DNA from 3 places in the Pseudoalteromonas sp. SG45-1 genome. Region 3 is predicted to be linked to each of the others. Evidence: predicted binding sites of a transcription regulator. Region 3 holds the regulator's gene; each other region holds the start of a gene.

Evidence for each region. The regulator LexA, encoded in region 3, represses DNA repair genes until DNA is damaged. The targets are predictions, from matches to a motif close to TACTGTATNNNNATACAGTA.
Region 1: H5117_RS11235 (YebG family protein) is a predicted target of LexA. The motif match lies at 948-967, and genes of this name have one in related genera.
Region 2: H5117_RS18810 (LexA family transcriptional regulator) is a predicted target of LexA. The motif match lies at 1,288-1,307, and genes of this name have one in related genera.

The regions. Positions count from the first base shown of each region.
Region 1 covers NZ_JACJEP010000011.1:72,675-74,945, forward strand. The annotation lists gene dsbB (disulfide bond formation protein DsbB) at 1-80, shown strand, start outside; gene H5117_RS11225 (DUF6170 family protein) at 82-384, shown strand; gene H5117_RS11230 (helix-hairpin-helix domain-containing protein) at 409-705, opposite strand; gene H5117_RS11235 (YebG family protein) at 1,020-1,337, shown strand; gene putP (sodium/proline symporter PutP) at 1,611-2,271, opposite strand, start outside.
Region 2 covers NZ_JACJEP010000034.1:23,679-25,949, reverse strand. The annotation lists gene H5117_RS18830 (hypothetical protein) at 1-388, opposite strand, end outside; gene H5117_RS18825 (hypothetical protein) at 391-663, opposite strand; gene H5117_RS18820 (AlpA family transcriptional regulator) at 675-968, opposite strand; gene H5117_RS18815 (YdaS family helix-turn-helix protein) at 970-1,182, opposite strand; gene H5117_RS18810 (LexA family transcriptional regulator) at 1,364-1,990, shown strand; gene H5117_RS18805 (hypothetical protein) at 1,992-2,271, shown strand, end outside.
Region 3 covers NZ_JACJEP010000016.1:82,136-84,406, reverse strand. The annotation lists gene H5117_RS14050 (hypothetical protein) at 1-108, shown strand, start outside; gene H5117_RS14045 (PaaI family thioesterase) at 109-549, opposite strand; gene lexA (transcriptional repressor LexA) at 717-1,334, shown strand; gene coxB (cytochrome c oxidase subunit II) at 1,818-2,271, shown strand, end outside.

The sequences.
Region 1 (2,271 bases), on a different contig from region 3:
TGGAAGTGATATTTGGGATTTTCTCACTAACGCTATTTATTATAATTATTGCCCGTTTATCAATTAAAAAGTCGATTTGATATGTTTACATTTTTTTCAAGCCAATTAGACCAGCTTAAGCATTTAAAAGTACGCCAGCGTCAAGACGTAATTGCGCTTGCATTAAGTCAGCTATCGCCAACTGATAAAGTTCTATTGCGTATTATAAAGTTGCTATTACTTAGCCCACTATTTTTAATATTCACTGTATTTAAAGGTTGGATATTAATACCATTTTTGATACTTGGCGGATTGTGCTATCCACTATTAACTACACCTATTGAAATTAACTTTGCTAAAAAGCACTTAAGCGATGCGCTAAAACAATTTAATCAGGGCGCCTAGCACCCTGATTACTTTTTAGAAATATTAAAGTGAAAGTTTCCCCTCTAATTTAGCTAAAAGTTTTTTGCCAATCCCTTTAACTTGCGATAAATCACTAACGCTTTTAAATTCGCCATTTTCTTCACGATAATCCACAATTGCCTGCGCTTTTTTCTTACCTATACCAGGTAACTTAGCAAGCATCTCTGCATCAGCATTATTTATACTAATTGTCTCAGCTTGAGGCATTTGCTTAGTTACTTCTGATAATTGTGCATACGCGGTAGTCGCGGGTAGTAAACATAATAAACTTATGATGAGTAAATTTTTTAACGTTTTCATTAAACTTGCCCTTATTCTTCTTTTCTTAATTTTGAGTATTGCTCAGGAAATCAATAAATAAGGAACTGTAAAGTTCATCACTTAAAGTGTACCTAAACGCATTATCACTATGATCCGAAATCCTGAAAATGCAGCTGGTACAACAAAGTGATTGCTTAACTAAAGTAAAGTTACCGTTTTTTGTCAAATTTAAGACACCTAAAAATTAATACTTCGCGCTTGCAAATTTACTTACAAACCATTACTGTACATAAAAACAGTAATCTAATGGTTTTTTAAAAACCACGGTGCCAAGCAATTTTGCAGGAGAAATCATGGCTGTTGTTGTTAAATATGTTGTAGAACGAAACGGAGTCGAGCGTATGACGTTTACTACCAAAAAAGAAGCGGATGCTTATGACAAGATGCTCGATATAGCAGAATCACTTGAGCTGATGCTAGAAAAGGTAGACGTACCGCTTAGTGAGCAACAAATTGAATCACTTGCTTTAGAAATAGCGAAAAGCAAAGATGATTTTATGACCATATTAAAAGGTGGCAAAGATCCAGCTGTTACCAAAGCGCCAGCAAAAAGTAAAAAGTCAGATAACGTTGCATCAATTGAAGATAACAACGATAAAAAAGTAAGTTAATTCATAGAATGCTCCCTCCTCGAACGGGACAAACTAAATAAAAAAGGGAGCAACTAAGTTGCTCCCTTTTTTATTATACCAATTCGCTTAATTAAATGATCTCTTTGAGGGTGGAAAAACGTGTTGATAGCTAGGCAAAAATTCGATATTTAGTTGTTCTAAATGAGAATTTTTTAACGCCGGTAGCAACACGTTTAGCCCCGCAAAATGATTAAGTATTATTGCGGATTGGTATTAATTACTACTCATTTTAAAATAAATAGTAATTGCTAATTAAAGCTCTTTTTCTACTTCATCAAATAAAGCAGTGATGTTTTGCTCAGGCTCTTTTGTTACTAAGCTAACAACAACAATTGCAATACTCGCTAAAATAAAGCCCGGTACTATTTCGTACATAAAGCTACTTAAGCTTTCACCATTGATAGTAAATGGTCCATATATCCAAATTAGCACAGTAAATGCGCCTACTAACATACCAGCTAACGCACCAGCAAAGTTCATGCGTTTCCAATAAAGGCTAAACAATACAAGAGGTCCAAACGCAGCACCAAAGCCAGCCCACGCATTACTTACTAGGTCTAAAATAGAGCTATCTCTGTCGTAAGCTAAATAAATAGCGAACATAGCAACTACGGCAACACTAATACGGCCAACAGCAACTAGCTCTTTATCACTGGCATCTTTACGTAAGAATGTTTTATAGAAATCTTCTGTTAATGAACTTGAACTAACCAATAATTGAGATGAGATAGTACTCATAATCGCAGCCAAAATTGCAGCAAGTAAAAAGCCAGCAATAAGTGGATGGAACAGCAACTCAGAAAGAATTAAGAAAATTGTTTCAGGGTCTTCAACTACAATGTTGTTCTCATAAGTATAAGCTGCACCAAATATACCAGTACCAACAGCACCAATGGCAGCAACAATCATCCAT
Region 2 (2,271 bases), on a different contig from region 3:
AACTAACAGTTAGGTGGGAGTAGCTGGTTTTTGCAGACTCAGCAGGCGCATTTTGCAAAAACTTAGCCGGTGCCATGGCGTTGGCATCAACAAATGCTTTAACCAGTTCTTGTAACTGCAAAATAGCTTTGTGAATTTTAAGACGGGTATCGGCGTTAAAATTGGCAAAGCCTTTTTCAAGGTCATGACGTTTGAGGCCTGCAGCAAAACACACTATTGTTCGCTCTTGCTCGCTTAACACTTTGGTGTATACGTACTCTGGTGTGTGGCGTTCGCTACCCATTAGCGCTTTTATTTCAGCTAAGCCTTTTGGTATGTGGCGCCCTTCTACAGCTTTTAATGGCGCTGGTTGTACGTTCTCGGTGTGTTTAACTAATGCATTTGCCATGGTTATACCCCTTGTGCTTGTTGCTGCGGTTTAGATAAAGCTTGTGTTTTTAACCAGTACACTGCTTTTTGTATTGTTTGGCTTTCGTTGCCGAGGCAGTAAATAGGTAATGGCAACTCGCCAACAAAGGCTTGTAAGCACGGTTCAAATTCAACTGATTGACAATTAACGGCGTCTTTCGTGCTTATTTTGCACGTAAGTAAATACTCAGCTTTGGCAGCTAAGTTAGGTAATGCGTTATACGTGTTTTGGTCAAATACTTGGTATGTGCTCATTGCCTTTGCTCCTAGTTATTAACGCTTTGTTGGTGCTGCGTTCTAAATTTAATTAGCTCGTTTAAGCGGTAATGATTAGTTTTGCCAAACTGAATTGATTTAGGAAAATCAGACAACTTCGATAGAATCCAAAACTTTTTACGCGCACAACCTAGTACCTCACATGCTTCAACAGTGCTAACTAGGCGGTCTTTTTGTTCTTCAAGCTCAGTGCGCAATTGAATGTTTTCTTGCAGTAATGCAAACAACACGGCTTTAGCGTCTGGGTGAATATCTAATAAAATGATTTGTTGTTCAGTGCTCATGCTACATCTTCCTTTTTGCTTTTTGATGATCGGCGAGTAAATCGTTTACCGATATTTCACCGTTAGTTAGTTCTGAAATACGCGGAATGTATTTCGCTGGGGCTTGGCTGTGTCGATTTACCCAGTTCCAAACAGCGGTTTGTTGAGTACCCAAAAGACGAGCTAATCTTGTTTGCCCACCGATTAGGCTTACTGCTTTTTCAATAGATGACATATACACCTCACGAATGATTACTTTAAGTAATCTTATGATCCCTAAAAGTGATTGTCAATTTAATTTATTACTTTAGGTAATCAGCAATACCCGAATAAGTAATTTGACTGTGATAACTTAAAGTTGTGATAATCTTCCTAACAGATTACTTATAGTTATTAAATTAATTAAGGGGATTAATATGGATATTGCAAAAAGAGTAAAGGAACGCCGCACAGCGTTAGGGTTAACCCAATACCAACTAGCTGATCTAGTCGGTACAGCGCAAACCTCTATTCAAAAAATAGAGCGTGGAGATACAAAAAATCCTCGCAACATTGAAGCGTTAGCACGCGCACTAAAATGCACACCTGAGTTTTTACAGTTTGGGATTGCTGATAACAAAGACACCAACAGTAATGTATTACCAGGGCCAACAATCAAAGCCACCGCCCCACTTATCAGCTGGGTACAAGCTGGCGCCTGGTCAGAAATAAGTGAAATTAAAGCTTATGACGCAGAACGTTTTATGTGCCCTGTTAATTGCAGTGACCTAACCTTTGTTTTAAAGGTGCAAGGTATTAGCATGGAGCCAAAGTTTGATGAGGGTGATTTAATTTTTGTAGACCCTGAAGCGGAATGCATCCACGGTTCGTACGTAGTAGCCCGCCTAGACGACGATAACCAAGCTACATTTAAACAGCTAATTATCGAAAACGGCCATAAATTCCTAAAAGCCGCCAACCCCAACTGGCCAGAGCAACTAATACCGATTAATGGTAATTGCACGTTGGTTGGAAAAGTTATTTTTACTGGTAAGTCACTTTAATATGTTAATCGTTAAAGCTTTTGACTCTAAAATAATAAAAATCGTAACTTGCATTCTCCTTGCTCTATACTTTATGAGTATGTTCATTATTCCTTTGTACACTACTGATTTTGATTGGAATAAATACCAAAGGGTTCTTTATAGTTGGCAGTCGTTAAATATTGGTGTTTTAGCATTTATAGCAAGTATAATTGCATTGTCTATTTCTAAATATAATGAGGAAAAGCAGAGAGAAAGGGAATTTACTGCAGCTAAAGCGCTCCTCCCAAATGCTTTGTGTG
Region 3 (2,271 bases):
GGGACTTCTCCTAAGTGCTTTAATCAAGCCTTAGATGCAGATACATTATTGCGTATATCTGCGATTGGTGCGGGTATGGAAATTACCATTTACCCAATCGAAAAGTAACTATCTTCGCTCTACGACTGCTGCGGTCATTTTTGATACGCAGCACAGCTCATTGCGGCTATTTGTAATTTTTATTTCCCATACTGAACTACGTTTGCCAATATGAAACGCTCTAGCCGTTGCTGTTAAAGTGCCGTTGCGAGATGCTTTTAAATGACTTGCGCTAATCTCCTGACCTACACAGTAAAATTTAGTAAAATCGACAACAAAGTTAGCGGCATAGCTGGCAACTGTTTCGGCAAGTACAACGTTAGCACCGCCGTGAACCATGCCCATTGGGTTATGATGCTCAGGAATTGCCGGCATTGTGGCAACCAAATAATCATCGCCAATTTCTGTGACCTCTATCCCCATAGTTTTCATTAATGTTCCTTGGCCATTAATGCCTTGTTCTAACTGCTTGCACAGCTCTAAGGTGATGGGCTGGTACCAAATACTCATAATGTCTCCTTTGCATTTTTAATCATTTATAAACTTAGCTTTAGTTATATCCTTGAAATGTACACAAGTGAAATTACTTTAGCTATTTTAAGGCTTAATTTAAATTTGCGATTTTTATTTAACTGTATATACTCACAGTTAAATGTACTGTATGGAAAACCAGTTGTATGCGACCATTAACGAACCGCCAAGCTCAAATACTCGAACTAATTAAAGTTTTTATTAAAGACACTGGTATGCCTCCTACACGTGCTGAAATAGCGCAAACATTAGGTTTTAAAAGTGCCAATGCTGCTGAAGAACATTTAAAAGCACTTGCTAAAAAAGGCGCAATTAAAATGAAACCAGGTGCAAGCCGTGGTATTCAATTAATTGAAGAAGAAGAGCCAGAACAATTAGGTTTACCGCTTATAGGGCGTGTTGCTGCTGGTTCACCTATTTTGGCGCAAGAGCACGTTGAAAGTCACTGCAAAATCGATCCATTAATGTTTAAACCGGCTGCAGATTTTTTACTACGCGTTAACGGTATGAGCATGAAAGATATTGGCATTATGGATGGTGATTTACTTGCTGTACATCGTACTCAAACCGCTGAAAACGGACAAGTTGTTGTTGCCCGCCTAGACGAAGACGTAACTGTAAAACGTCTTGAGAAAGCGGGTCGTAAAGTATTACTTCATGCTGAAAACGACGATTTTGACTCTATTGAAGTAGATCTTGAGAATGAGTCTTTTAATATTGAAGGCTTAGCCGTTGGCGTTATAAGAAACGCTGATTGGATGTGACTTTAAAAATAGCTTTTAAACAAGCAGTTTTATAAATGCGTACTAACTAGTACGCATTTTTGTTTTAAAATTTGTACTAAAAATAGGGCGTAAACAGCCCACTGACTATTTAAGCTGTAAACTTTTTTGCACTTATATTTTCCCCCTCCGAATGCGTTAAACCCCTTTGTTTTGCTCATATTTTGAACTTTCTGTTGCTCAGTTGATTACCGATTTTTTATTAATTATTCAATATCACCTGATTGTTTTTTATACTAAAACTTGCTTGTTGTTCGTTTTTTAGCTAATTGTTAATGTGCTGAGCTAATAATAACTCACAGCTTTTTAGTTTTGAGAACACACAATATACACAAACTCGTTGTTGGCGCAGCAAAACCAATCAATATTAAATAAGATTGGCTAAAAAAATAAAAATAACGAATTGGCGTTTAAGCCGTATGCCTCTTCGCTTTGCATTCGCAATAGCATCAAAGGAGCCGTCACATGGGTAAACTGACCTCTACCTTGTGGCTTATATTATGTGTTTTTTCGCACCCAGTTTTGGCTAACAGCCAATACAATATGCGCAAAGGCGTAACCGATATAAGCAATAATGTATATCAGCTGCACATGACCATATTTATAATATGTTGTGTGATTGGGGTGATAGTGTTCGCAATTATGTTTTGGGCACTTATTCATCACCGTAAATCTAAAGGGGCTGTACCTGCCCAATTTCACGAAAGCACTAAAGTAGAAATACTTTGGACTGCAATTCCGTTTGTTATTTTAATTGCTATGGCAGTACCAGCCACTAAAACCCTAATTGCAATGGAAGATGCCAGCAAAGCTGATCTCACTATTAAAATTACGGGTTCGCAATGGAAATGGCATTATGAATATATGGGCGAAGATGTAGAGTTCTACTCTATTTTATCTACCCCGCAAGATGAAATCG